Regions from separate parts of the Microbulbifer sp. THAF38 genome, predicted to be linked through region 1. Evidence: predicted binding sites of a transcription regulator. Region 1 holds the regulator's gene; each other region holds the start of a gene.

Region 1 (9,688 bases):
CAGTGACACACAATCGAAGTGACGCGAAGTCTTCACGCTTTGCATCATGATTGCGCTCCATCGAGATAAAAGCTGCGGGAATCATTACCAGCACAGTTGGCCGGCAAGATCGCAATAAGGAAAGAATTTCTGGTCCCTCAAAACTTTGAGGAATGACTACCATTGCACCTACAGAAAATGCAGCCATGGCTGTTGAAAGTGACCCCACATGTGCAATTGAAGCTCCTGGTAAAACAACGTCATTGCGTGAAAGGTTTAGAGCAATAGCAAAACTTGCCACTATAGACCCGAAAGAAAACTGACTGTGTATAACACCCTTCGGCTCTCCGGTACTGCCGGATGTAAAGAAAAGGAATGCACAATCCTCTAAATCTGATGAGGGAGGCCCAACCGCTGGCAATCCAGAATCAACCAAACTTTCAAAATTCCAGGTATTTTCAAGAGCACTCTCAAAAATAAGAATACCTTTACTCAATCCGCTAACAGATTTATTAGATCGAATATCCTCTCTAAGCTCCTCATCTACGCACAAGGCTACTGCGCCACTCACTTCAAGTGCACGATCAATTTCGGCTGAGGTGTAGCGATAGTTTAATGGAACTGCAACTAGCCCTAGCTTGATGCATGAGAGAAGAAAAATAAGCATTTCGCCTTGGTTCGGCATCAAAGATGCAAACCGTTCACCTTGACGAAAACCCTTCGCTGCCAGCCTCTCAGCCAAAGTATCAATATCTCTTTGCAATTCTCGCCAGGTCCACGCTCGACTGCTGCAAAGTAGTGCTATCTCATCTGGCTTACTATCTAGAGAGACCTCTAAGAGATTCTTCAAGTCCGCGGGCTTTAGTAGGGGGTCTCCATAAAAAGGCACAGTTTGGCGTCCTATTTAGAATGCAGGCTAGCTAATAAGTAAAAATACCCCTAATCACAAGCGATCAAATATAAGAATAATAGCAGGCTCATTAATCAGTCTGACACGCATTACAAACCGCTGAAACTGGCACCTGGTGATCAAAGGGGAGTATACGATGGGCAATAGCTCGGAATAATCAAAGCCCCAAAATAGAGAACCCCCAGGGTGTTTGACTAGCTCTGAAAAATTACCAGAGCAATAGCCAAACCTCTTCAACCCCAACAGAAACTTACAATTTTTTAAATTATTTTTGACTTTCTCTGCCGCGCAAATACTTCAAAATCAAGTGTACAGCCTCCTCGACGGTATCCACGATATGGAATAAATCGAGATCGCCTGAATCAATACAACCCTTTTCCAGCACTGTATCCACTAACCAATTGTACAACCCACCCCAATAGCGCTCCCCAACCAGCACTATAGGAAATCGCCTTACTTTTTGTGTTTGCACAAGCGTTAAAGCCTCAAACAATTCATCCAGAGTGCCGTAGCCTCCAGCTAGGCCAACAAAACCGGCGGCATGCTTAACAAACATAAATTTCCGCACAAAGAAATAACGAAAGTTCAAGCTAATATCCTGATACGGATTGGCTGCCTGCTCAAAAGGGAGTTCAATATTTAATCCAATTGAGGGGCCAGACTGCCCAAAAGCCCCTCGATTACACGCCTCCATAAGACCTGGGCCACCACCGGTGATTACCGGTATCCCCTCGGCAGCCAAAAGCCCCCCAAGCTTTACCCCCTGCTGGTATTCCAAACTATCCTCTGTGAAACGCGCGCCACCAAAAACCGTTACAGCCCCTTTTAGTGCAATTAGACGCTCAATCCCATCAACTAATTCCGACTGTATACGTAGAACCCTCCAAGCCTCGGGCATCTTTGCATCAAGCATTATTGTTCTCCCTTGTTCTCTCGTGCTGTCAGCTCTTTCAACTACTCTTTTTTTCACTCATTGTTTTCTTAATCAATGTAGCAGCTTGAATCGAGGCAAGGGGCGGGTTTGCGCAAACCTAAAATCTGTATATAATCCCAGCAACTGTATAAAAATACAGAAACTCTAGGTAAATCTATGACCAATCTCACCGCACGTCAGACTCAAGTATTAGAGCTGATCAAAACCTACCTGGATGACACAGGCTACCCCCCCACCCGCGCAGAAATTGCCCAGGAACTGGGCTTTCGCTCACCCAATGCCGCAGAGGAACACCTCAAAGCATTGGCGAGAAAAGGAGCCATTGAGATGGTCGCCGGCGCCTCCAGGGGCATTCGAATTCCAGATCACCAATCCGGTCTTCCCATCGTAGGACGTGTCGCTGCAGGCCACCCTATCCTGGCCACAGAGCATATTGAGGATTATTGCGACCTGCCCGCCAGCTTCTTTCACCCGCCGGCAGATTATTTACTCAGGGTGCACGGCATGAGTATGCGCAACGCAGGTATTCTCGATGGGGACCTGCTGGCCGTACAGAAAACCGAGCAAGTCAGAAATGGACAGATTGTGGTTGCCCGGATTGATGATGAAGTAACTGTTAAACGCTTCCGCCGCAAAGGCAATCAGGCAACTGTGCAACTACTACCCGAAAACGAAGACTTTGAGACTATCCAGGTGGATATGCGGGATAAGAACTTTGTGATTGAAGGGCTCGCGGTGGGCGTGATTCGCCAAACCCCTTAAGAGTAAACAGTTTACCAATGTCCATATACAACAACAGCGGCTTTAAGCCGCTGTTGAAACACTTTTACCTGCTCACCTTACCATAGATTAGATCAATGAATCGTATGGTTAACCGGCATTGATTCTTCCTCTTCGAAGTAACCAGGCTCCAGGTCATCAAGGTTCTGCACAGCTTCTATACCCGCTTCCAGCATTGCCCGAGCCACTGCTACTTTGTGCTTTCGTAAAAATTGGAGACTCTCGGCTGAGAAACGAATACTCACCAGAGGGTCCTCCTCGTGACCGGCGCGGCGTAGAGCCACATCGCCATTGGCCAACTCGATAATCTCAAAAGTTTCGGAGGACATTAGCTTTCCCTTCACTGCACATCAGTTTGCGCCCAGTGTACCACAGGCAATTTAGAAGTTTCAGTGGGTGCAAACAGATAGACAGAAAGGGAGCGAGGAGCCCTCAGCACTCCTCAAGATTGGCACGCTGCCTGCCTACCAACTCACTTAATGCAGCGTGCCATTTGAGCAGCACTTCGAAGGAAAGATCAACAACCACAGGGCCCGCGACATTGTGCGCTGGTATCAGATTGCCGCCCTGCCCCTTATCTTCCGCAAGCGGAGGCAGCCGCAAGAGTTGATGCCATGCACGTAAAAACTCGCTCAGCCAACTCCCCGGCTCTGAGACCAACAACTGCAATTCCCTTACTTCAACACTGGCTTTCCCCTGGCTGTGCAGGCTATCCACAATAACCTGCAGGGACTCAGGCTCAAACCCCAGTTGCAATTGATGGGAAAGCTCAGCCAGGAAGGCCCGGTAAGCTTTCCACAATTGCAACAGGGCACCTTCTTCAAGAGCCATTCGCTGAATAGCAGAGTCAAAACTACTTGTAGCAAGCAGTTGGCTCTTGCGTAGCGCGGATGTAACCAGGCCAGTGTAGGGATTGCTCATTTACTTTTTTGCCGCCACTTTCTTCGCTGCAGGCTTTTTCTTAGCTGCAGTAGACTTACTTGCCGCCTCAACCTTCCAGGCGCCATCTCGATAGAAAGCCTTCCAACCCGTCGCCTTTCCATCCTCCTCGGACTGGACATATTGCTCTTGGGTCTTGCGACTAAAGCGAACCACGGTATCCCGCCCCTGATCATCCTGTGCAGGTGCAGAGAACAAGAAACTGTACTTGGGATCGATCTCACTTTGGTGAGGTAGCAACTCTTTGACCAGCGGTGCGCGGGTTTCACGGTTTTTCGGGAACTGACTGGCAGCCAGGAATAACCCGGAGGCGCCATCACGAAGAATGTAATGGTCTTCAACCTTCTGGCATGCCAACTCAGGCATGGGCACCGGATCCATCTTCGGTGGTGCCGGCTGGCCATTCTTCAACAGCTTACGGGTGTTCTTGCAAGCTTCATTAGTGCAGCCAAAATATTTACCAAAGCGGCCAGACTTCAGCTGCATATCGCTTCCGCATTTATCACACTCAATAATCGGGCCGTCATAACCCTTGATTTTGAACGTGCCCTGCTCCACCTCGTATCCATTACAGTCCGGATTGTTACCACAGATATGCAGTTTGCGATGCTCATCGAGCAGATAGCTATCCATCGCCGTGCCGCACTTGGGACAACGGCGCTTCTCCCGCAGCTGACGGGTTTCTGCATCCTCATCCTTATCTGCGTCTATCGCCTCATCACCGGAAACCAGATTCATTGTATTGGTGCAACGCTCCTTGGGAGGCAGCGCATAACCGGAGCAACCCAGGAAAACACCGGTAGAACCCGTACGAATCTGCATATGGCGACCGCACTTACTGCATTCAATATCGGTATCCGTCGGCGTGTTGCGACGCATTCCCGCATCGCTGGACTGAGCCTTTTCCAGTCGCGAAGAGAAGTCCTGATAAAACTCATCAAGCAGCTGCTTCCAACCTTTATCGCCGTCGGCGACCGCATCCAGGGATTCCTCCAGGTTTGCGGTAAAACCGTAGTCCATCAGGTTTTTAAAACTTTCACTGAGACGGTCGGTGACAATATCACCCATTTTTTCCGCATAAAAACGGCGGTTCTCTAGCCGCACATAGCCACGATCCTGAATAGTGGAAATGATCGAGGCATAGGTTGAGGGTCGGCCAATACCGCGCTTCTCCAGCTCTTTTACCAGGGCTGCTTCACTGAAGCGAGCTGGTGGTTTCGTAAAGTGCTGTTTCGGGTCTAGCTGCTCTAGTGAGAGCTTTTCACCCACCTTCACATCAGGCAGCACTAGATCCTCATCTTTTTTACCTGCCGGAGGCGCGACCTTGAGAAAGCCATCAAAGCGAATCACCCGACCGCGAGCACGCAACTCAAATTCACCAGCGCTCACCACAATAGAGGTTGAAGTGTATTTCGCCGGGGTCATTTGACAGGCAACAAACTGTTGCCAAATCAGGTTGTAGAGCCGCTCTGCATCGCGCTCCATACCGGAAAGCATATTAGGGGCGACACGGACATCGGAGGGGCGTATTGCCTCGTGCGCTTCTTGTGCCCCCTCTTTGCTGCTATAGCTATTGGGATTTTCCGGCAAATACTTATCGCCGAAATTCTCACCGATATATTGCCGGGCCGACTCAACCGCCTCTTTACTCAAATTAGTCGAATCGGTACGCATGTATGTGATATGACCAGCTTCGTAGAGGCGCTGCGCTAGGGTCATAGTTTTCTTAACACTAAAGCCAAGGCGATTGCTTGCCGCCTGCTGTAGCGTCGAAGTAATAAAAGGGGCCCCTGGCTTGGAACTCGTAGGTTTGTCATCACGAGCACTGACAACAAAATCACTGCCCTGCAACAATTTAACCGCGCTTTTCGCATCGACTTCATTGGTAGGGCGGAAAGCTTCTCCAGCCTGCTTTTTAACTTCAAGGCGGAGCTTGTTCGCTTTGTTTGTGGCGGTATCGGCGAAGAGCGTCCAGTACTCTTCCGGGATAAAGGCGCGAATTTCACGCTCGCGCTCAACCACCAATCGCACGGCTACCGATTGCACCCGACCGGCGGAAAGGCCGCGGGCAACCTTTTCCCACAACAGCGGGGACACCATATAGCCCACGATGCGATCGAGAAAACGACGGGCCTGCTGAGCATGAACCCGATTGATATTCAGGCGGCCGGGGTCTTTGAAAGCCTCCTGAATTGCCGATTTGGTAATCTCATTGAAAACTACCCGGCGATAACGATCATCATTGCCACCAATGGCTTCGCGCAAGTGCCAGGCGATGGCCTCTCCCTCGCGGTCCAAGTCCGTTGCCAGGTAAATGTGGTCGGCATTCTCGGCAAGTTTCTGCAACTCGCTGACCACCTTCTCTTTACCCGGTAGGATTTCATAGTGAGCCTGCCAGCCATTATCTGGGTCGATACCCATGCGCTTGATCAGTTGCTCACGATTTTTCTTACGCTTGTAGACCTCTTTCGCCTCAGGGGAAAGTTTACGGGTCTCAGCCGCACGTCTTGCCCGCTCTTTTGCATCAACGGGCTGTTTGTTGCCGCCACCAGTTGGCAAATCGCGAATATGACCGACGCTGGACTTAACCACAAAGTCCTTGCCGAGATATTTATTGATAGTTTTCGCTTTGGCCGGCGATTCGACGATGACCAGTGATTTACCCATAAGCCTTTGATTTCAAATGAAAAATTTACTGCTATCCGAAGCATTTCAGACCCGTAGTTCGGGCCCGCGCTGCGCGAATATATAAGCTCCACTAGGGGCGGGGTCAAGGGAAGCTGACAATTTTTGCTGTCGATTCGCCAAATTTCACCACTAAAAAGGAGCAAAATTGTGACATTTTCCCTTATTTGGGCAGCCTTCTAAAACGCCTGCCACCCTAGTCCTCAGGGAGCTTGATCGGATTAGCCCTGCGCACCGCTTCCTCTATTAATGGTGCGTACTCCGCCAAACTGTCAGACAGCTGTGAAAAAGCCTTTACCCCACCGTTCTCTTGCCATTGCACCCCCAATCCGACATCGGTTGCGATAATCGCACAGCAATCTGACGGCAAACTATCCACTAACTGATGCAGGTACTGCCATGCCGCCTGAGGCGCCTTAACGCTATTCCTCCAATCCCAATTGCCGGCAAAGTTCATCTCATGATTAATACGCTGACGCTGCAGCGCCCAGCCAACCTGCAGGCGCTTTCGGTCATTCCATCGGTAGCAATATACTGCAGCGGTCCCCTCCCCCAGTGCCGCAGGTAAGGTCTGGATTTGCACGGTAATACCCGCCTTGGCAGCACGCCCCCGCAAATCCGCCAAGCGGCTATCGCGTTGATTGGGCTTCAGCCACATCACAGGCCCTAATACCAGGGCAATAGCAAAGCCAATAATAATTACCGGTAGCCACTCGGACATGTCGGTTCCTTACGATGATGAAAAAGCGGCCTATTCTGCGACGCCTTATATGATCCATGTCAAACAGTTTTTTTTACGGTAGACTGAAAATGGCTGTCGCAGGAGGCCCCTCAGGGCAAAAATAAAAGACAGGAGTTAATGGAATATGGCGAAATATCAACGAATTTTGGTGGGGTTGGACCTCTCAGAAGAGTCGTCACAGGTTATAGAGAAAGCAGCGACTCTCGCTGAAGCTTTCAACGCTGAAATCAGCTTAATGCATGCGATTGAACCCCTGACATTTGCCTACGGTGGAGATATCCCCATGGATTTGTCGGAGGTGCAAGACCAGCTGCAAAGACAGGCCAAGGAACAACTGCAAAAAGCGGCCCTACCGCTGAATATCCCTGCTGAGCGTCAGCATGTTATTTTGGGGCAGCCATCCACCGAGATACACCGCTTAGCCAAAGATCTCGACATAGACCTTATCGTAATCGGTAGCCACGGGCGTCACGGGCTGGCGTTGCTTCTCGGATCAACATCTAATGGCGTTCTTCACGGCGCCAAGTGCGATGTTTTAGCCGTTAGAGTTTATGTAGAGGAAGAGTGAGCACCTCTCCTTTACAGCACGAGAGGTGGTGCTAAGCACCACCTCTTCCAAATACACAAACCCTATTCATCGCCCCCTTCCAACTCCGACCAACGATCGAAAGCGGTCTCTAATTGGGCCTGCTTCTCTGCAAGTGCATTCAATCGGCTCTGCACTTCGGCTTGCTCCTGCTGATAAAAAGCAGGATCGGCCACCTCGGCCTCAATAGTGCCAATTTCCTCTTCAAGCTGCTCAATCAAAGCCGGCAGGCTGTCCAGTTCACGCTGCAATTTATAGCTGAGCTTCTTTTTCTTAGTCTGCGACTTATCCGCTTCAGCCGGCTTGGGTTTTACCTTAGCCTCAGGAACCTCTTTCTCCTTCACCTCCTGCTCGAAACGGCCTCCTTGGCGAATGAAGTCGGCATAACCACCGACATACTCACGGATGCGACCATCTCCCTCAAAAGCCAGACACGAATCCACAACATTGTCGAGAAAAGCGCGATCGTGGCTGACTAATATCACAGTGCCACTGAACTCCAACAGCAATTGTTCAAGCAGTTCCAGGGTTTCCACATCCAAGTCATTAGTCGGTTCGTCGAGCACCAAAATATTGGCTGGTTGACTGAACAATTTTGCCAGGAGGGCTCTATTGCGCTCACCTCCACTCAAGGCACCGACCTTGGTACGCGCTTTCAAACCACTAAAGAGAAAGTCCGACAAATAAGACATGATATGGCGACTCTTACCGCCAATGGTGACCGAGTCGCGCCCCTCGGCAACATTGTCCAGCACGGTGAGCTCAGGGTTAAGCTGGTCTCTACGCTGGTCAAAGTAGGCGACCTGCTGTTTGGTGCCCAAACGGACTTTCCCGGACTGCGGTTGGAGATCTCCAAGCAGCACTCGGATCAGTGTGCTTTTGCCGACACCATTGGGGCCAATCAACCCCACCTTATCACCGCGCATCAAGGTAAATGAGAGGTCGCGGATTAGGGGAGCCTCATTGGGGTAGGCAAAGGTAACATTGCTCAGCTCGGCCACCAGCTTACCGGACACTTCACCACTATCGAGAGACATCCGGGCAATACCCTGCTGCGTACGGCGCGCTTCTCGCTGGCGCCTAAGTCCCTGTAAAGCACGCACACGCCCCTCGTTACGGGTGCGTCTCGCCTTGATCCCCTGGCGAATCCAGGCCTCCTCCTGGGCTAACTTTTTATCGAATAACGCCTCATTTCTGGCCTCTTCTTCTAAAAGCTTTTCCTTTTCCTCCTGGTATCGCTCAAATTCGCAGCGAAAAACACGCAGGTACCCCCGATCCAGATCCCACACTGTGCGGGACAAGCGCTGTGCCAAAGCACGGTCGTGACTGACGAATAGTAAGGCACCTCTAAAAGTATCGAGGAAACCCTCCAGCCACTCTACTGCGGCAATATCCAAGTGGTTGGTGGGCTCATCGAGAATAAGTAGGTCTGGCTCTGTAACCAATGCCCGGGCAAGGGCTGCGCGGCGCTGCCAACCACCAGAGAGATCGGCCACCAATTCATCCGGATTCAATCCGAGACGATCGAGTACACTGTCGACTCTGGGCAAGAGTTCCCAGCCGTGCTCTGCTTCAATTTTGCTCTGCAACTCAGCCGTAGGGGTTTGCCGATAGCCGGCCAACACCCTTCCTATAGGCCCCAAACCCTCGGCCACATAGCAGTAGACAGTGTCGAGACAGTCCGCAGGCAGCTCCTGCTCAAGAGTTGCCATCACCATCCCACTAGCGCGAACGATTTCCCCTGCATCAGGGTCCACCTGCCCGGCAATCAGGCGCAATAGGCTGGACTTACCCTCCCCATTGCGCCCCACAAGACAAATACGATCACCCCGTTCAATTTTTGCACTGGCATTATCAGCAAGAATTTGGGCCCCGTAACGCAGACTGACCCCATCCAATAGAAGCAACATAATTAGGCACTACAATTAACAGACCCGGTTAACATTCTCGCTAGAAAGATGAATGAAACGAAAATTGCCGCTTCGGGTCCTGTGAAAAATTCGCTATTTTACGCTTTTTTGCCAAGCCGTCTCATAAACTTGCGCGACCAGACTCAATTTCGGGGTTACTGTCATGTCAGTTAGCACAAGGGGACTCCCCCAGTTATTCGCCCCCCTGTTAATCTGGGCCTGC
Region 2 (9,688 bases), 930 kb from region 1:
TCGTACCCTATTGTTTCTAGAAAGACCAACCTCTAAAGCCCCCAGAAGATAAAGATCACGCCATTAGGTTTGGAGCAAAATTTACAAAAGGATTTTGACTTCACATTTTCAAACTGAGATATTAAGCAACATCACTTAAGAAACATCTTAAGTAACTGAATGACGCGCAATGAGCCTGACAAGCGCCCTTCAGCGGTTAAAAATATCGGTAACTTTTAGAAGCCCAGGGGCAAACTCCCTAAAAATAAACACTCATTATCGATAGAAATATTCTTACGGAAATGCCACTGCCGTGTGGCTTCATAAAACCCCCAACTCACCAAAATTACTTATGACAAGCGTCACACCACTGAATAGAGGTCAAGGATGAAGCTGGGAGTTTTACTTTTTGAAGAATTTGAACTGCTTGACGTGTTTGGCCCCTTAGAAATGCTGGGTCAAGTAGATAACCTTAGCATTGAGCTTATATCTAAAAATGCGGGGCCAGTATATTCAGCTCAAGGGCCCGCAACCATCACACAAAAAGATTTTCGTGACAGTACTGAATACCAAATCATTTTGATTCCTGGGGGCATTGGCACAAGAAAGGAAGTGCATAATTTTATTATGATTGACTGGATCGCAAGAAAGGCCAAAAGCGCCAACTATATTACTTCTGTTTGTACTGGTAGCGCCTTACTGGCCAAGGCAGGCATACTGAATGGCAAAAAGGCCACTACAAATAAATTAGCATTTTCTTGGGCGTGCTCACAAAGTGAACAAACGGACTGGGTTGCAAAAGCACGCTGGGTTCAAGATGCTAATATTTTTACATCATCTGGGGTATCCGCAGGCATTGATATGGCTCTAGCTCTCATCAAAGAAATTTGGGGCGAAATGAAAGCGAACGAAATAGCAGATAGAGCAGAATATAAATGGAACCAAAATCCTGACATTGATCCATTTGCAATTAAGTATGGGCTAACTTAGCGAGGTATCACGTTTACGCTAGCATCCATAGAAAGCAAATCGAAACCTAAGCCAAACATGCAAAATAGATCTACAGAGAAATATAAAGCTAGAAACTTCATAGGAACAACCAAACCCTTAAAAAGGCAAATAAAAAAGATAAATGGAATTTCTCTTAACCCAGCCATCATAACCCACCAGCAACTGCATGGATCTATCATGAAAAATCAAGAAATAAAAAAAATTGAAACTCTCCTGGAAGACTGGGTCGAGTCTACACGACACGATCGAAAGGACAACATTTTAAGCAATCACTTACCAGATGCAATTATCTTCGATGTGCTTGCACCGCTACAATATCAAGGTGCGAAAGCTTATAGAGAAAGCTTTGATGAATGGCAGCCTCCCTTTAAAATCCCCTCGCTATTTGAGTTGAGTGAATTAAAAATTACCGCAGGGGATAAAACAGGATTTGCTCACTGCCTTATTAACTGTGGCGGCACTCTTCCTGATGGCAAGGAAGTTCGTGATACTGTTCGAGCAACCTTCTGTTTTATTAAGACTGAGGATTCCTGGCAAGTTGCGCATCATCATATTTCTACGCCAGCCAAGCTTGAATAGTTAAGTTCACAACATAGGATTACTAAAAAACATCGAACCACTGACATGCTTTTATACTGAGTGCATTTTATACAGTATCATGCTATGGGAGTGATCTTTTTTCCACTTTGCTGCTCTCCCCCTGTGACCAAGGTTAGCAGCACTAAATCCCAGTACACCATATTACTAGCTAAAATAGACACTTCCATTTAGCTTTGTGGAAACAATAGTTTCTTTATATGAGCGGAGCTCAAAATTTAAAAACATATGAAATAGATATCAAGCATAACTTAAGCAGCGAGATTGATTAATCAATCTCGCTATAAAAAATTCAATTTCAACAGCTCGAGATTCTGCTCTCCTACCAATCAAAACTCAGTTACAGTCTCAACTAGATATAATTACAAAGCACGCTAAATTTCAGCCTTAAATACCCCAAAAGGCTATCTGCCATTCTCTTACTTTTCAGTCATATCGATTACACCGAACATATTACTAATATTTGCCACTCTATTAGCTGGCGACAAAGTCACATAGATTACCCTAGATTCTCACAATAACCGACACACTTGGCGATAGCGAAGGAGGCCAGCTGGTTGTAGGCTAGTAAGCTTCCACACAAACAAGCCAGGAACCTCATGGGAACCCGTACCAACCAGCTGACCTTGAAAGAACGATACCAGATTGAGGTCCTTAATGGGCAGAACTATTCAGCCCGAGCCATTGGACTACGCCTCAATAGATCCAATAAGACCATCTCTCGTGAGCTTGGTCGTTACAGCCCTTACTGTGCCGAGAGTGCCCACCGTCAGGCACTGCAACGACGGCACGGAGCTATTAAACATACCAAGCTCGACTTTGCCATGCAGGTACAAATCGACCACCAGCTGAAAAATGCAAGTCCTGAACAAATCGCTGGGCGAATGCAGCTTGAGAGGTGTGCGAAAACGGTTAGTTGTTCAACAATTTACCGCTGGGTCAGTCGACTTAACTGGAGGTCACGTCTGCCAAGGAAAGCCAAACCTTATCAGAAACGGGCAGGTTCCGAGGCAGGCGTAAAGCTTATTCCAGAGCGCATAGATATTGATCAAAGACCTGCGATTGTCGATGAAAACACTGAGATCGGTCACTGGGAAGGCGATACAGTTTATGGTCAAGATGGCTATCTGGTGACACTGGTTGAACGAGTTTCCAAATTATTGCTCACTCGCAGAGTCCCAAATAAGAGCAAGAAAACAGTGAGCCGGGCGATCAAGCAGATGTTGAAGCCATATCAGGCCATCTGTAAAACCATCACCTTCGATAATGGAGGAGAATTTGCAGGTCATCAATCGATTGCGCAGAAGCTAGGATGCAGAATATATTTTGCGAAACCTTACCACTCTTGGGAACGCGGGCTGAACGAAAACACTAATGGCCTTTTGAGGCGCTTCTTCCCAAAAGGAGTGGAAATTGGCAAGATACCAAAAAGCCGTATTGATGACGCAGTGTTTCGAATCAATACTCGACCTAGGAAAGTACTAAATTACTTGAGCCCGCTGGAATTTTTGGCGGGTAAACGTGTGTCACTTATGTTGGCAATCTAGGTACATTCGATCAATAAATTTATTCAGCAATACTATCAAACTAAGTAGGCTGTAAGACATCCAATAAAATTTATAAGCATGCAGACAGCCCTCACCCCTGGCTCATAAGCTCCTTGTAAAGCATAATTTATATATTAATGTTTAATCTTGCAGGCAAGAGCAACAGGGTTGCGTGGGAATTTCTGATGAACCTAAATCAAGTAACACTTCCAGTATCAAACATGGATGAGGCTACACATTTTTACCGTGAAATGGGCTTTGTTCAAATAGTCGATACACCTCATTATGCTAGATTCGAGTGCCCCGATGGAGATGCTACTTTCTCACTAACCCTTTCGAGCAATTCTACAGAGAATTCGGCTGTAGTTTATTTTGAACATGAGAAATTGGACTCCTGGGTCAGGGAGCTAAAGAGAAAAGGCTTCATCTTTTCTGAAGACCCAAAAGATCAACCTTATTTATGGCGTGAGGCGGTCCTTTTTGACCCAAGTGGCAATAAGCTGAAGCTGTATTGGGCTGGTGCAAACCGTAAGAATCCACCTTGGAGAGTAGAGCGCCGTCTATAGTCTTGGTGCTCTCAAACCAATGATGACAGTCGGTAAAGAATAGAAATAATGAAAAGGGACAGCGGGCTAAACGTTGATTGGCCCACCCCTAGTACACTGCTAGAGGCGGGCAAGAATTGGATTCTTTTTTGAGTATCGAAGTAATCAGCGGCGGGCAGCGAAAATACCACCGGCCATCACCGCCAATGAGGAGAGCATCCCCACGCCGACCAAACTATAAAGACTAATTGACTGACGAGCGGCTTCACTGAGCACCTCGCCGAATGGAAACTGCCAGGCAACGATGCCCGAGGCCGCCAGTACGGCGATATACTGAAACCGGCTGGCGCGACGCTCATTATGCTTGGTGGGAGCGGGCAGCTTGGCCATGACGCTTTCACAAAAACCGTCATCGTCCAGGTAGGGTTCATCGAACTGCAGCTGCTCTGCCAGCCATGCATCGAACTGTGGGTCTTTGCCCTCTATAGCTAAATCGCCCAAGGCATTACCTTTCGTATTGCGCTGCTCAAAGTTAACCATTGACCACCTCCTCGCGCCACGGCTGTAACAAGCTCTGAAGCTTTGCCCGCGCGCGGTTGACATGGGATTTTACCGTACCAAGCGGCAACTTCATAATACTCGCCGCTTCCTCATGGGAGAAGCCCCGCTGCATGCACAGATGTATCGCCTGGCGCTGGGCATCGCTAAGGGAGTCCATTGCGGAGTTCAGATCTCTAGCCATGCCCAAACGTTGGGACTCTTCCACTGTCTCTTCCGCCTGAGCCCTATCGACCGCTTCCTGGTCCACCTCTGGGGCGTTCTTGCGTTTGTGGCTCATGACGAGATTGTAGGCGATACGGTACAACCAGGTGCTAAACCGGGCATCTCCCCGAAATGCCGGCAGCGCCTTGTAGGCCTTAATAAAGGCTTCTTGCGCCATATCGTCTGCCAGGCCCTGGTCGCCATCACACAGCTGACGGAGCGAGAATCGCAGCTGAGATTGATAGCGACGAACCAGCTGGGCATAAGCCCGCTGGTCCCCGTCTTCGACGGTGCGCCTGATCAAATCCTCATCATTGAGGTCCATATTCCGGTCCTTACGCCTGCTTGTTATCGAGCTTCCAGTTGATAAAGCGGGCCAGGCCGATAAATAACGGAATCAAACCCAGGCTACCTACCCCTACCCCAGCCATCGCAGAAAGCCAGATAAACACCGCAGCTCCTACCGCAATCAGAGTAAAACCTTTATCTGCGGAATTGTTGGGAGTGTTGCCTTCCAGCATATCCAGCATTTCCGATGGCACATCGCGACCTTCTGCCACCATGCGATTGATGTTTTCCATCACCAGCTGCTTTTTGCGGTAGCTGTTGCGGGTTACCAGCCACACAATCAGTACCGGCATACCGAACACACACAGCAGAGCCAGTACTGGCAAAGTCACCACTTGGTGGAAACCAGAATCTGAGTGAGACTCCTCCCAGCTCTTATGAGAAGCGTCATATTTCTTGGATAAACCGATCTCTACATTGTCTGGCACACGGTCTAGGGCCTCTTCGGCCACCCGCCCACGCTCATCGAGAATGCCCTTGCGTTCGAGCTTCTCAATAATGCGTTGACTCAAGGGGCCACCAAACTCAGCCCCTAGGTCCACCTGAACCTCGCTGCGCTCACCGTCCTCTCCTTCAGTTTTGATCGTGAGCACCCCCTTTTCATCACGCATAATGCGTACACGTGAATCTGGTTTGGGTACCTCACTTTCCATAGCTGGCGGCTTCGGCGGCTCGGGGATAGTGTTGCTATCATCCTGTGCCCAGCTGCCCATAGCGGTAAAAGTTACTGCCAGCGCTGCCAGCCAGCAGGTAACTGCCCGCAAGGATTGTGAATTTCTCGCTCTCATTAGTTACTCTCTAATCGTTGTCTTTTTGTACTGTTAAACCGTCGGCTCGGGGAAACCGTGTAATGCTACATAACCGTAATGCGGCCTCGGCTATAGGGCCCAGGGGTAGCACCTTGGGGAGCTCTCTCCTCAGCAATTCGCACCGGATAGGGGAGTCCGCCACCCTCAACCTCACTGCGAACCTTGCACTCATTGAGCTTTTGCAAAAAGTGCTGGTCCGTCTTCTCGGTGAGCTGTCTATGGATATCATCCACAGAGAATCCCAGCTCGGCCGCCCTGGCCTGGCCGGCCTGCATGCCACCAAGCGCCAATATCAGTACGGCGCAAAATTGTACCTTCTTAAATGATCCCGCAGTAAACATTGTGACCTCCAGATCGCTTTTCCTTGTACACCTCTATGACGGGGCCAGAAACGATTTTGGATGCAAGCGCAAAAATATTTTTTTGACTCCTCCTTTAGAGAGTTCTCGTCCTTACTCAGCTGGACCATCAAGTACAAATGTCGTAATAATCGGCCCATCATCGCTGAGGAGCCCATTGATGCCTGATATCAAGGAAATACTGACCTTCTGGTTTGGTGATCCCTCTCTGGATCACCGCCCCACTGAGGAACTGCAAAAGCGCTGGTTTTCGGCTGATCAGAAGCTGGACCGGCAAATGGCAGAAGACTTCGCTGAGATCACCAATTTGGCCATAGAGGGTAAGTTGGATCATTGGCGCCAGAGCCTTATGGGTAAGCTGGCCCTTTTGCTGCTGTGCGATCAGTTCGCCCGCAATATTCACCGCGGCACCTACCTTGCCTTCAAAGGAGATACCCTGGCTCTCGAAATCAGTGAGACGATTCTGCAGCGGGGAGACGAGCAAAAGCTCGGGTTGTTTCAGCAGGTTTTTGTCGGCATGCCCCTGGAGCACAGCGAAAAACACTCAATCCAGCAGCGCTCCGTGGCATACTTCGCACAATTGCAGAAGCAGTACGGGGGTGATGAGGCCATCGCTCCTTATCTCGCCACCCACTACCGATATGCCCTGGCCCACCAGGAGATTATCGAGCAGTTTGGTCGCTTTCCGCATCGCAATGCGGCCTTAGGCCGCGATTCCACAGAAGATGAGAAGTATTGGCTGGCACAAGGGGGCGGCTTTAAATAATGGATTTACTCGGATGGTTATCACTTGCGGGCATCTGCGCCCTCGGCGCCATGTCCCCAGGCCCTAGCTTATTAATCGTAATGCGTTGCTCGGCCTCCGGCCTGCAACAGGGCCTCGCCAGTGCCATAGCCCACGGTGCTGGGGTTGCCGTTTACGCTGCTCTGACAGCCTTCGGGCTCGCGGTTCTGATCACCAGCTCCCCCCTACTGTTCAGCATCCTGCAATGGGGCGGCGCGGCTATGTTGGTATACCTGGGCTGGAAGGCCTTCAGGGCTCCGGCTCCCGGCTCGGGAACCACACAGCTGGAAGCCCCCCACCTAAGTGTTCGCCGCTCAATCCTTCAGGGTTTTGGGGTCGCCTTCTTTAACCCCAAGATTGCAGTATTCTTTACCGCCCTATTCAGCCAGTTCGTCTCAGAACAGCAGGCCCTCACCACCAAACTGGGGATGGCTGCCATGGTGTCTGGGGTAGACACTCTCTGGTATTGCATCGTTGCCCTGGCAGTCCATGCCAGCCGCAAACGCCAGTTGGTTAGCAAGCATCTCGGCCACCGTATCCAGCAACTGTTTGGCTTACTCCTGATCGGCCTAGCCGCGCGCCTGGTACTCACTATTTAATGGCTGGGCGCTGCGCGCCCATTCACCTCTCTTTCCGAGCCCACCAGGCTCGTCTCTTACTACTCGCAAGCAACGATCAACAGCGCCCGAGAAAAAAGCAGGCCCGAAAACGGGCCTGTATAGTGCGGAGTTTGCAGCCGGGATGCCTGGGGGGTTACATCCGGCTGCAGGTGTGCATTATGACAGTTGTGACATGTCCCTGCGGGCAAACCATCGCAATGGTGACTCTCTTGAACGCAATTAAATAGACGCCACTTCGATCTCGGTCACCATTGACACTGAATATTTATACAGTTACCGTATGGCCATACAAACAAACTGGAATGTCTGAAGGGCAATTGGGAGGCATATCATGGCCGTAGTAGCTGTTTGGAAATGCGATCGAGACGGAGCAATGTTCGACAACAAAAAAGATGCTGAAGAACACGATAAGATGCTGGAGCTTGCTGCCAACATTACCACGCTAATTGAGCGCAGTATTGAAGGCATTGACGAGCAGGTGAGCGAGGAAATTGGCCTGCTGCTGGCCAAGCGTCGCGATTCACTGGCCAAAGCTTGCAAAGGCAAACCAGAAGTTCTGCTGGAAGAAGAGGTTAACAGCGAAGAGTCCTCAGACGAAACTGTTACCCCCTTTGCCGCGAACCAGTGAAAACTACCTGAAGAATTTTCCGGTAGAAGTTTAAAGTTTCATCCCTGTACTCTGCCCGGTTAACCGGGCTTTTTTGTTAGGCTTCAGAAGCTTTCTGAAGCCTCTTATCAAATAATAATCATCAGTCGCCAGAGATATTCACCTGGAATTCTCACTAATGGCACTGCTGCTTTTACAGGGACTTTACCGATATCACGATATTGATCACCGCAAGGGCAAGTATCACCAGCCAACTGATCAATGTACCCAAAAAGCGCCCAGTATGGGTGCCGCCCTTGCCTGCAGTCAGGCCATACGCATGAAAAATTCGGGATAGCAAAAATGCTATTCCAAAAACATGCAGCCACAAACCGGGCAACCCTCCCAGCTCCGCAAGTAGCAGAAGCAGCAGTGCAATGGGGGTATATTCCACCGCATTCCCATGCACACGCACACGAATCTCATTAAAACGATCATCGCCAGTACCGATACCCACCCGCTTGGCACGACGAAACTGAACCACGCGGCCCGCCAGGTAGATAATCAGGATTGCACAGAGACTCGCATACAGCGCTGTAATATTCACCATGGCCCTTTCCTTTTTCTTATTAATACAGGAAGTAAATATATATCTAATTCCCTTCAACTCACCAAACCAATGCTAAGCAGGCGACTGGACCTTTTTGTTCATTTTTCATCAAGCAAAAAAAGAGCGGGCCTTGCCCGCTCTTTAATTTAATAGTCAGCCATTTGTAGCAAGCTAGTTGCGATAACCAAAGCCGTGGCCCTTGGCAGGCTTCAGGTGACGATCGCGCAAACGGGTAGAACGGGTAACCAAAGATTGTGGTTCACCCTCGATCAATACCTGCTCAGGGTAACTGGTCACTTCCAGTGGATCGCCGTTCCAAACCACGATATCAGCAGTGGCGCCTTTCTCCAGGGTACCACCGCTAAGACGGAAGATATCTGCCACATTAGTGCTGATAGACTTCAGCGCCTCCTCGTAGGGCAACCCGTGGGCAACAGCATTGCCAGCAGATTGACGTGAGAGGTACACGTTATGGGTAGAGGCATAGTCGGGGCCACTAATAGCCACTTTCACACCGGCCCTAGTTAACAAAGCGGCGTTATCCAGGCGCGCACCAAGGCTGGAGAAGGAAATGGGCAGGTTGTTGATTGCATCAATCACTACAGGCACCTGAGCCTGGGCCAGCTGGTCGGCTACCATCCAGCCCTCAGCCGCCCCGAGCAACACGAGCTTCACATCGAAGGCCTTGGCTAGTTCGATAACCGCAAGAATATCGCTGGCGCGATCAGCAGTGATCAGTAGAGGTTCAGTACCATTAATCACCGGCTGCAAGGCTTCCAGATCCGCGAGACTGTAATTCAACTCACGCCACTCTCCCCGGCGAATAGCCGCGCGGTTGTCCCGATACTCTTTAGCTTCGCTCAACGCATTTTCAACTTTAGCGTAGGCATTCGCACGGCTGCCACCTGCTAGCTGAGCTCCGGTCTCACCCAAATAGGCCTTTTGGGCAACGTCTTTGGCTTCGACGCTATTGAACTCGCCATTGAGCTTGATGGCAAAGCCACGCCCGGCGAATACTCTCTGGGCCGCTACCGCTGTTTCATCCCAAGTGCTGATAGCTGGAAAGACCACCGCACTGGTAACACCACCGGCCCGGTTGAAAGGAATCAGGGTAGATTTGGGGTTGTATGC
Region 3 (9,688 bases), 1.9 Mb from region 1:
CCAGCAGCGGAGTGCCGAGAACAAATTGTACCTGGCGGCGGGTCATACCGGGCTTCAGCTGGTCGACCATCTCCTGGGTAATGATATTGCCCTGCTGTACCTCAATGCGGTGCACACCGGGAAACTTAACCAGTGTGCAGGCTCCGAGAAGGGCGCACAGACTGGCAATGGCGATAAATTTCAGGCTAGGCGGCATTCATTGCTCCATTATGTTCTTTCATACGGCATCTCTGGCACCGATATTTAACGGCTAACCGGAATAGGCCCCTGTGTACAGGGAAAGTTCCCTCCCGCTGCGATTTCCCCTTGTCTGGATAGCTGGGGTTCCGCTGACTCCGTTCGGCATGGGATAATACCCGAAGAGTCGGCTCGCTGACAGGCGGGAATCTGTGGTCTTATTCGGGTATAGACCTCTTCAGTGGGCTGATGCAAGTAAAGACAATTCATAAATCCTGTCGGGAAATATCTATTCATGTCGAACGAAAACCAGGAATTGCGCAAGGCCGGTCTGAAGGTCACTCTGCCGCGGGTTAAGATTCTGCAGTTGCTTGAAAGCACCAGTGAACAGCACCTGAGTGCTGAAGATGTGTATAAGCTACTGTTGGAAGCGGGGGAGGATGTCGGGCTGGCTACCGTCTACCGGGTGTTGACCCAGTTTGAGAGCGCGGGCCTGGTTGTTCGTCACAACTTCGATGGTGGCCATTCCGTATTCGAGCTGGATCGTGGAGATCACCACGATCATATGGTGTGCACCGATACCGGAAAGGTCATCGAGTTTCACAATGAGGAAATCGAAGAGTTACAGCGCCAGATCGCCGAAGAGCATGGCTATGAGCTGACAGGTCACAGCTTGGTGCTGTATGTGAAGGCGAAAGAGAAGTAAGCCTATCGGGTGCGGCGGCCGCCGCACCCATTACATGCCCGCTTACTGCTGAGGTTGGCAGGGCGGAGTATAAAGTTCCGGGAATTTCCCGACTTTATCCGCGTAAAACTCCCTGAGTTTATTCAGTTCCGCTTCCAGGTTTTCCCCCAGTTGCGCAATAGGGCCAATGCCCACTTCTTTCTTGGAAAAGTTGATAAAGCCCAATACCAGCGGCACCTTGGCGCTGCGCGCGATATGGTAAAAGCCGGATTTCCAGCGCTCGCTCAGGCCGCGAGTGCCCTCGGGTGGAATGGCAATGATCAGTTCCTTGCGCAGCTTGAACTGGCGGACGGTGGCATCCACTAGGTTGTTGGCCTTGCTGCGGTCCACGGCGATACCGCCAAACCAGCGCATGGGGCCTCCGAGGGGGAATTGGAACAGTTTATCCTTACCCATCCACTGCGGAGTCATCTTCAGTTTAAGTGCGGCCAGAATAAAGTAATAGCCGTCCCAATTTGTGGTGTGAGGAGCCCCAATCAAGACATATTTTTTCAGCTTCAGGGATTGCTGATCGCCTTTGACGCGCCAACCGTGCAGCTTCAGCAGTAGCTTGGCTACCTGGCGCAACATCGGTGTGACAACCGGGGTGTTAAAAATCGTTCTCTGCATAAACTCGGCCGATACTACTCAAACAAAGTCAAACAAGCGGCCCAGTATATGGTGACTTTCGCTGCCACACCCAGTCATATTTGGTCTATTTGTCCTAAAACGGCATTTATCACCGGCTGGCCGGCTATTTTGCCGGATTGTTGACGGTTATTTATTGATCTACGCGTAATGATTGCCCACCTCCTCAGTGGGAGGGGTGGGCTGTCTTGCTGGTCAGTTCGATAATGCGTTCGGTGGCTTGTCTCGATGGCTTGTAATGGACGTTGGGTTCAGCTCATAGCGCCCTGGTCAGCATCTCCTCCGCGTGAGCCAGTGACTGGGGGCTGGGTTGTCCGCCCAGCATGCGCGCGATCTCCTCGCGGCGCTCGTCATTTTTTAGCTCGCGCAGGGCGACAAACGCCTGTTCCCCATCGCTGTGTTTCTCTACCAGATATTGGCGGTGGGCCCGCGCCGCCACCTGTGCTAGGTGGGTGACACAAATCACTTGGCCGCTACAGCCATTGCGGGTCTCACCAAGCTGGCGCAGCAGACGGCCAACCACATCACCGGTGGCACCACCAATGCCCACGTCCACCTCATCAAAAACCAGGGTGGGGGTGCGCGAAGTCTGCGCCGTCACCACCTGAATGGCGAGGCTTACCCGAGAAAGCTCACCGCCGGAGGCAATCTTACCCAGGGGGCGCGGTGGCTGGCCGGGGTTGGTGGAAATCAGGATTTCCACCTCTTCCAGGCCGTGGCTGCAGGGTTTATCCAGAGCCTGTAGGGCAAGTTCGACCTTGGCGTGGGGCATAGCCAGATCCACCAGCTGTCGGTTAACTGACTCAGCGAGTGTTAACGCCGCCTGTTGCCGCAACTTGCTCAGCTTTGTGGCGACAGTGCGAAATTCCTTTTCTAACTTGCTGCAGGTGTCGGCGAGGCGCTCCAGGGTGTCCTCGGTGCCGATATCGTCCAGCTCTTCTTGCAATTGTCGCTGAAGAGCGGGTAGCTCAGTGGGCTGCACGCGGTGCTTACGCGCAGATTGATAAATTGCGCTAAGGCGTTCCTCAACTTCGGCGAGCCGCTCAGGGTCCATTTCGAAACGGTCGATATGCCGGGATAGGGTGCCGGCCGCTTCATCAATCTGGATGCGCGCGCTATCGAGCATTTGCGCCACTTCAACTAAGGCCGGCGCCTGCTCGGGCATGGCGGAAAGCAGTTGCAGGGCGCGGTGCAGCTGTTCGGCAATATCCCCCTCTCCACCAGACAAAAGCGCGGCGAGTTGATAGCTGCCATTAAGAATGTCGCCGGCATTAGCCAGCTGCCGTTGCTCACTCTCCAGCGCTTCTATCTCGCCTTCGCTCAGATCCAGCTGCTCCAGTTCACGCAGCTGGTACTGCAACAGGGTTCGTCGGGCCTCGGCCTCCTCGGCACTGTCGGCCAGATTGCGGTAGCGGCGGTACTGGTCCTGCCAAGTCTTGTAGCGGCTGCGGGTCTCGGCGGTCAGCTCTTGGGCTTGGGCGAACTCGTCGAGCAGGCGGCGGTGGGTTTCCTTTTTAAGCAGGGATTGGTGTTCGTGCTGGCTGTGGATATCAATCAACTGTTCGCCCAGGGCGCGCAGCTGCAACAGGGTGACCGGCTGGCCGTTGATGTATGCCCGTGAGCGGCCATCGGCACCGAGAGTGCGCCGCAGTATGACTTCCTGCCCGCTATCCAGCTCCTGGGATTGGAGCCAATCGCTCGCACTTGGGTAGCCGGAGATATCGAAGGTGGCACAGATATCGGCGCGCCGGGCACCTGCGCGCACCAGTTCGGCGCTGCCGCGGCCGCCCAGGGCGAGCCCTAGGGCATCCAATGTGATGGATTTTCCCGCGCCGGTCTCGCCGGTGAGCGTGCTGGTTCCGGGACCGAACTCCAACTCCAGTTGGTCCACCAGGGTGAATTGGCTGATAGACAGGTGCAGCAACATAGGTATCGCTTTTATGTCCTTGTTGTATCGATAGGCTCGCGGCCCACTTTGTAGTGGTTATTTATACAGTATCCCCATCCGGTTAGCTATAGGGGCTGGGCCACATTACCCTGCCGGAATGCCTGGGCGCTAAAAACCACTTGAACTGTGCGGGGATGGCCCCATATAGCCCCCAGAGCCCGCGGGACGGGCCCAACTCATTACTGACAGAGTCGACGCGACGGAGAAAGCAGTGGCCAGAGAGCGCAGCGAAGAAGATCAGATTACCGAGGGGGTGCAGCCGGAAGCCCTGGCTGATGAGCACCTGACAGGGGCAGACGAGGCGGTTTCCGCGGAAATTGAAGACCCCTCCGCAGCCGAGCGAGAGCAGGCTGAAGAAGCCTTGCACGAAGAAGCCGAAAGTGCGGATGCGCTGCACGATGAAATTATCAAACTGCAAGAGCAGTTAACGGTGCAGAAGGACCTCGCCCTGCGCGCCCAGGCCGAGGAGCAGAATGCTCGCCGTCGTGCTCAGCAAGATGTGGAGCGCGCACGCAAATTTGCAGTAGAAAAGCTACTGCAAGATTTACTGCCGGTTGTAGACAACCTGGAGCGTGCCCTCGCCACTATCGATACCAAAGATGAAGCCAACAAAGCGCTGGTGGAAGGTATCGAGCTAACCCACAAATCTTTCGTCGATACCTTGACGAAAAATTCCGTGGAAGTTGTCGATCCGGCCGGCGAGCCCTTCGACCCGGAATTGCATCAGGCTATGACCCAGGTGCCGAACGGGGAGGTGGAGCCAAATACGGTGATGGACGTGTTTCAAAAAGGGTATCGCCTCAACGGTCGCCTGGTGCGCCCGGCCATGGTGGTGGTTAGCAAAGCGCCGTAACGGCAGGTGTGGAAAACGGCCTTGAATTTTATCGGCCGGCACCAATATAGCTGACAACAGAAGAATTATTCGCGCGTTGTAGACAGAACAAATCTGGCAGCGCGCATCAATCGAGGATTTTACAAATGGGAAAAATTATCGGCATCGACCTGGGTACTACCAACAGCTGTGTGGCGGTACTGGATGGTGACAAAGCGCGCGTAATCGAGAACGCCGAAGGCGATCGCACTACGCCTTCTATTGTTGCCTTCACTGACGACAACGAAATCCTGGTGGGCCAGTCCGCCAAGCGTCAGGCGGTGACCAATCCCCAGAATACCCTGTTTGCGGTTAAACGTTTGATCGGCCGTAAATTCAAGGACGACGTTGTCCAGAAAGATATCAAGATGGTGCCCTACACCATCACCGAAGCCGACAACGGCGACGCTTGGGTAGAAGTGAAAGGCGATAAAAAAGCTCCGCCGCAGATCTCTGCCGAAGTACTGAAAAAAATGAAGAAAACCGCGGAAGATTTCCTCGGCGAGAAAGTTGAAGCTGCAGTAATTACCGTACCGGCTTACTTTAATGACTCCCAGCGTCAGGCTACCAAAGACGCCGGCCGCATTGCTGGCCTGGATGTGAAGCGTATTATCAACGAGCCGACTGCAGCTGCACTGGCCTACGGCCTGGACAAGCAGGGTGGCGACCGCACCGTAGCGGTATACGACCTGGGTGGTGGTACTTTCGATATCTCCATCATCGAAATTGCCGACGTGGATGGTGAGAAGCAGTTTGAAGTACTGTCCACCAACGGTGACACCTTCCTCGGTGGTGAAGACTTCGACCTGCGCCTGATCGAATACCTCGCAGACGAGTTCAAGAAAGACCAGGGCATCGACCTGAAAGGCGACCCCCTGGCAATGCAGCGTCTGAAAGAAGCTGCAGAAAAAGCCAAGATCGAGCTGTCCTCCAGCCAGCAGACCGAAGTGAACCTGCCGTACATCACTGCAGACGCCACCGGTCCTAAGCACTTGGTGGTTAAGCTGACCCGCGCCAAGCTGGAAAGCCTGGTGGAAGAGCTGGTAACCCGCTCTCTGGAGCCGGTGAAAATTGCCCTGCAGGACGCCGACCTGTCCGCTTCTGGCGTAGACGAAGTGATCCTGGTTGGTGGTCAGACTCGTATGCCGCTGGTTCAGCAGAAAGTCACCGAGTTCTTCGGTAAAGAACCGCGCAAAGATGTTAACCCCGACGAAGCCGTTGCCATGGGTGCTGCTATTCAGGGCGCGGTACTGTCCGGTGACGTGAAAGACGTACTGCTGCTGGACGTAACCCCGCTGACTCTGGGTATCGAAACCATGGGTGGCGTTGCGACTCCGCTGATCGACAAGAACACCACTATCCCGACCAAAAAGTCCCAGGTGTTCTCTACTGCGGAAGATAACCAGACTGCGGTAACCATTCACGTGGTACAGGGTGAGCGCAAGCAGGCTTCCCAGAACAAATCTCTGGGTCGTTTTGACCTGGCCGATATCCCGCCGTCCCCCCGCGGTGTACCTCAGATCGAAGTGACCTTCGATATCGATGCCAACGGCATCCTGCATGTGCACGCGAAGGACAAGGCGACTGGCAAAGAGCAGTCCATCGTGATCAAGGCCTCCTCCGGTCTGTCCGAGGACGAGATCGATAAGATGGTTCAGGACGCCGAGGCGAATGCCGAAGCGGACAAGCAGTTCGAGGAGCTGGTGCAGACCCGCAACACCCTCGACGGTCTGATCTCTGCCACCAAGAAGACCCTGGAAGAAGCCGGTGACAAAGCCACCGCTGAAGAGAAGTCTGCGATCGAAGCGGCGATCAAAGAAGCGGAAGAGGCGGTGAAAGGTAACGACAAGGCTGCTATGGAAGCCGCTACCAATAAGCTGACCGAAGCTTCCGGCCCGGTTGCGCAGAAGATGTACGCCGAGCAGGCCCAGGCCGCTGGCGCTGAAGGTGCCGCTGGTGCAGGCGCTCAAGGTGAACAGCAGCAGTCCTCCGCTGGCGACGATGCGGTTGACGCTGAGTTCGAAGAAGTAAAGGACGACAAGAAAGAAGGTAAGTAAGCGTTCGCTTGCATTTCCGGCGGCAACTTTTACAGTAGCTGCCGGAGAACTTCAGGGGCGCGGCGCCTTACTTTCAGAGGCCCGCGCCCTGTGTTGTTTCAGGTATCCGTCAAAATTTGCTGTGATTGTGCAGTTTGGCGGTGCTCCGCACGCGGAGTTTAGTTAGAAACCGAGAAGTAGAAAGAGTTTGGCCGTTCTTGATGCCGGACCAGAGAACATAGTTTTATGTCGAAACGCGATTATTACGAAGTCCTCGGCGTCGAGCGTGGCGCTTCGGATGCAGAGCTGAAGAAAGCCTACCGCCGGGTGGCGATGAAGTTTCACCCGGACCGCAACCCCGATGACGCGGAAGCCGAAAACAAATTCAAGGAGGCCAACGAGGCCTACGAGATACTGTCCGACTCACAGAAGCGTGCGGCCTACGACCAGTTTGGCCACGCCGGTGTGGAAGGCCAGATGGGCGGTGGCGGTGCCGGTGGTTTTGGCGGCTTCTCCGATATCTTCGGCGACGTATTTGGCGATATTTTCGGTGGGGGCGGTGGCGGCCGTCGCGGCGGCCCTGCGCGAGGTTCCGACTTGCGCTATGACCTGGAACTAGACCTGGAAGACGCGGTGCGTGGCACCACGGTCAAGATTCGCGTACCGACTCTGGCTTCCTGTGATACCTGCCATGGCTCTGGTGCCAAGCCCGGTTCTTCACCGCAGACCTGCGGTACCTGTGGCGGTGCTGGCCAGGTGCGTATGCAGCAGGGTTTCTTCTCTGTTCAGCAGACCTGCCCGAATTGTCGTGGGCGCGGCTCTATTATTTCCGACCCCTGTGGCAGCTGTCACGGTCGAGGTCGAGTAGAGGAAACCAAAACTCTGTCGGTGAAAGTGCCGCCCGGTGTGGACACTGGTGATCGTATTCGCCTGTCTGGTGAGGGTGAAGCCGGTCCCGATGGCGGCCCCGCTGGCGATCTGTATGTGCAAGTCGTGGTGAAGGAACACGAGCTGTTCCAGCGCGATGGCAAGAACCTCTACTGCGAAGTGCCGATCAGCTTCTCCGCAGCCGCCCTCGGTGGCGAGCTGGAAGTACCGACGCTCGATGGCAAGGTAAAACTGAAGATCCCCGCTGAGAGCCAGACCGGCAAGCTGTTCCGCCTGCGTGGCAAAGGGGTAACTCCTGTGCGCGGTGGCGCCACTGGCGACCTGCTGTGTCGGGTTGTTGTGGAAACACCAGTGAACCTTTCCAGCAAGCAAAAAGAGCTGCTGCAGGAGTTCGCCAACACCCTCAGTGAGAAGAAAAATGCGCCTCGTCAGACCGGTTGGTTCGAAGGGGTGAAGAACTTCTTTGGAGATATGAAGCTTTAATTCTAAGCGCGTATCCCTAATCGCTATTCGACCATCGGCAACCTAAAGCTTGTCGTTGTTTAACTGACGAGCACCTTTGAGAGGTTAAAAGTAGGAAGAATAGCGAAAGCTAGCCCGGTGTCCCTGCCGGGTTAGTTACCTTGGCCAGATCGGGCCCTCAGGCGAGCAGCCAGCTCCATCAAAAATTCGTGCTGAATCTTTCCCAGTTCCTTCATCTGTTGTTGTTTTAGTATCCCTTCCAGCTGTTTGTTTGTTTGGCCGGTGATCGTGGCCAATTGCGCACCGATTTCCCCGCGCTGCTTGGGAGTCAAAGTCAGCTTAGGGTTGTTCAATACGCCATAGCGTTCCAGCACGGCCTTTTTTTCTACAAGGCTCTTTTGCATGATGGGCAGCACTATTTTTTCCTGGCCAGGGGTGAGCTGCAGACGCAGCGTCACCCAATCTGTTATGTCGTCATACTTCTCCCAAAAGTCTGGGTTTGTGCTTTGCTGTTGTGCGGATACAGGCGCACTGCCAAAGGCCAGGGTTAAAGAGATAACCACCACCAATAAATGTGGCAGGTGGTTTGATCGAATCATAAGTCGCATGTTGGCGCTCCATTTACCCCTCTGGATTAAGCCTAGCATCGCGGTTTGTCATCGCTTTCACTGCGTTGCAGTTAGTTGGTAATAAAGTTGTGCCTTGTTATTTCCTCATGCAGCAATCTCATGGCCAGGGTAATCTCAGGTATAAGTGATCACTTTTAAAGGCGCTGTTTTTGTAGCTGCCCTCAGGTGGAGCGGGGTAAGATTCGCAACCTCATGGGCGTAGACAGGAGTGTTGTTGTGGCAGTAAAAATAGCGATTAGCGGATTTGGTGGGCGAATGGGCCGGGCTCTGGCGGAGGCACTGACGCTCACTGGGGAAGCGGAGCTCAGCGCCGCTGTTGTCCGGCCTGGTTCCAGCCTGGTGGGGGCCGATGCCGGTGAAGTAGCGGGCTTGGGCCGTAATGGTGTCGCCATTGTGGATAACCTGGAAAAAGCCGAGTTTGATGTGTTGATCGACTTTTCCGCGCCTCTCGCGACCCTATCAAATACTGCTTATTGCGCCACTCACAGTCGCCCCATAGTGATAGGTACTACAGGATTTACCGCGGAACAGAAAAGCGAAGTACTCGCTCACGCAAAAAAAATTCCACTGTGCCTGGCCAGCAATTTTTCCACAGGCGTAAACCTGTGTTTTAAATTGCTGGAGACCGCTGCAAGGGTAATGGGTGAGGATGCGGATATTGAAATCGTCGAGGCCCATCACCGCCATAAAGTAGATGCCCCCTCTGGCACGGCTCTCAGTATGGGGGAAGTGCTGGCCGAGACCCTGGGGCGTGATCTCGACAAAGTGGCGATCTACGGTCGCGAGGGGCAGACTGGTGCTCGGGAGCGCGATACCATCGGCTTTGCCACTGTGCGAGGAGGAGATGTGGTTGGCGAGCATTCGGTGATGTTTCTCGCCGAAGGCGAGCGAGTTGAAATCAGCCATCGCGCCAGCAGCCGTCTTTCTTTTGCTCGCGGCGCAGTGCGTGCCGCACTGTGGCTGAGTGGCGATGATTACTCGCAGCGCACCCCTGGCCACTACGATATGCGCGATGTGCTGGGATTAAATTAATTTTCCCTCTGCAATAGTTTTATTCGTGGGTTAGCCTCGGGTTAACTTCGTAGACTCTGCCCATAAGCTGATCGGTAATATGGGTTAAATCAATGCTGTGGATTGGCGAGGCCTGGCCTCGCAATGGATAACAGTAATTCGGGTCGTTTGCTCGCTCGATAAACCAAAAAATATTTTGAGGATTTTTTCGTTTGGAAAAAAAGCTGATTGTCGGTAGCGAAGAGTGGTGTGCTTTTCCCGGTCTGGGAATTCCTGCGATTAAGGCTCGGGTGG

The links. The regulator LexA, encoded in region 1, represses DNA repair genes until DNA is damaged. The targets are predictions, from matches to a motif close to ACTGTNTNTANANACAGT.
Region 2: FIU95_RS12270 (YebG family protein) is a predicted target of LexA. The motif match lies at 7,618-7,635, and genes of this name have one in related genera.
Region 3: recN (DNA repair protein RecN) is a predicted target of LexA. The motif match lies at 3,529-3,546, and genes of this name have one in related genera.

Annotation. Positions count from the first base shown of each region.
Region 1 covers NZ_CP045369.1:1,968,786-1,978,473, reverse strand. The annotation lists gene FIU95_RS08465 (class I adenylate-forming enzyme family protein) at 1-868, opposite strand, end outside; gene FIU95_RS08460 (TIGR00730 family Rossman fold protein) at 1,155-1,802, opposite strand; gene lexA (transcriptional repressor LexA) at 1,980-2,585, shown strand; gene FIU95_RS08450 (hypothetical protein) at 2,678-2,932, opposite strand; gene FIU95_RS08445 (DUF6586 family protein) at 3,036-3,524, opposite strand; gene topA (type I DNA topoisomerase) at 3,525-6,209, opposite strand; gene FIU95_RS08435 (hypothetical protein) at 6,424-6,948, opposite strand; gene FIU95_RS08430 (universal stress protein) at 7,094-7,537, shown strand; gene FIU95_RS08425 (ATP-binding cassette domain-containing protein) at 7,600-9,465, opposite strand; gene FIU95_RS08420 (transglycosylase SLT domain-containing protein) at 9,629-9,688, shown strand, end outside.
Region 2 covers NZ_CP045369.1:2,898,186-2,907,873, forward strand. The annotation lists gene FIU95_RS12220 (DJ-1/PfpI family protein) at 367-969, shown strand; gene FIU95_RS12225 (nuclear transport factor 2 family protein) at 1,168-1,569, shown strand; gene FIU95_RS12230 (IS30 family transposase) at 2,187-3,134, shown strand; gene FIU95_RS12235 (VOC family protein) at 3,320-3,700, shown strand; gene FIU95_RS12240 (hypothetical protein) at 3,845-4,219, opposite strand; gene FIU95_RS12245 (sigma-70 family RNA polymerase sigma factor) at 4,212-4,766, opposite strand; gene FIU95_RS12250 (DUF6249 domain-containing protein) at 4,777-5,577, opposite strand; gene FIU95_RS12255 (hypothetical protein) at 5,643-5,939, opposite strand; gene FIU95_RS12260 (DUF924 family protein) at 6,118-6,723, shown strand; gene FIU95_RS12265 (LysE family translocator) at 6,723-7,340, shown strand; gene FIU95_RS12270 (YebG family protein) at 7,693-7,989, shown strand; gene FIU95_RS12275 (MAPEG family protein) at 8,162-8,557, opposite strand; gene FIU95_RS12280 (amidohydrolase family protein) at 8,729-9,688, opposite strand, start outside.
Region 3 covers NZ_CP045369.1:3,821,513-3,831,200, reverse strand. The annotation lists gene FIU95_RS16590 (outer membrane protein assembly factor BamE) at 1-196, opposite strand, end outside; gene fur (ferric iron uptake transcriptional regulator) at 473-883, shown strand; gene FIU95_RS16580 (1-acyl-sn-glycerol-3-phosphate acyltransferase) at 926-1,531, opposite strand; gene recN (DNA repair protein RecN) at 1,806-3,476, opposite strand; gene grpE (nucleotide exchange factor GrpE) at 3,709-4,350, shown strand; gene dnaK (molecular chaperone DnaK) at 4,476-6,425, shown strand; gene dnaJ (molecular chaperone DnaJ) at 6,651-7,775, shown strand; gene FIU95_RS16555 (hypothetical protein) at 7,907-8,362, opposite strand; gene dapB (4-hydroxy-tetrahydrodipicolinate reductase) at 8,600-9,415, shown strand; partial or broken gene FIU95_RS21565 (ATP-dependent zinc protease) at 9,607-9,688, shown strand, end outside.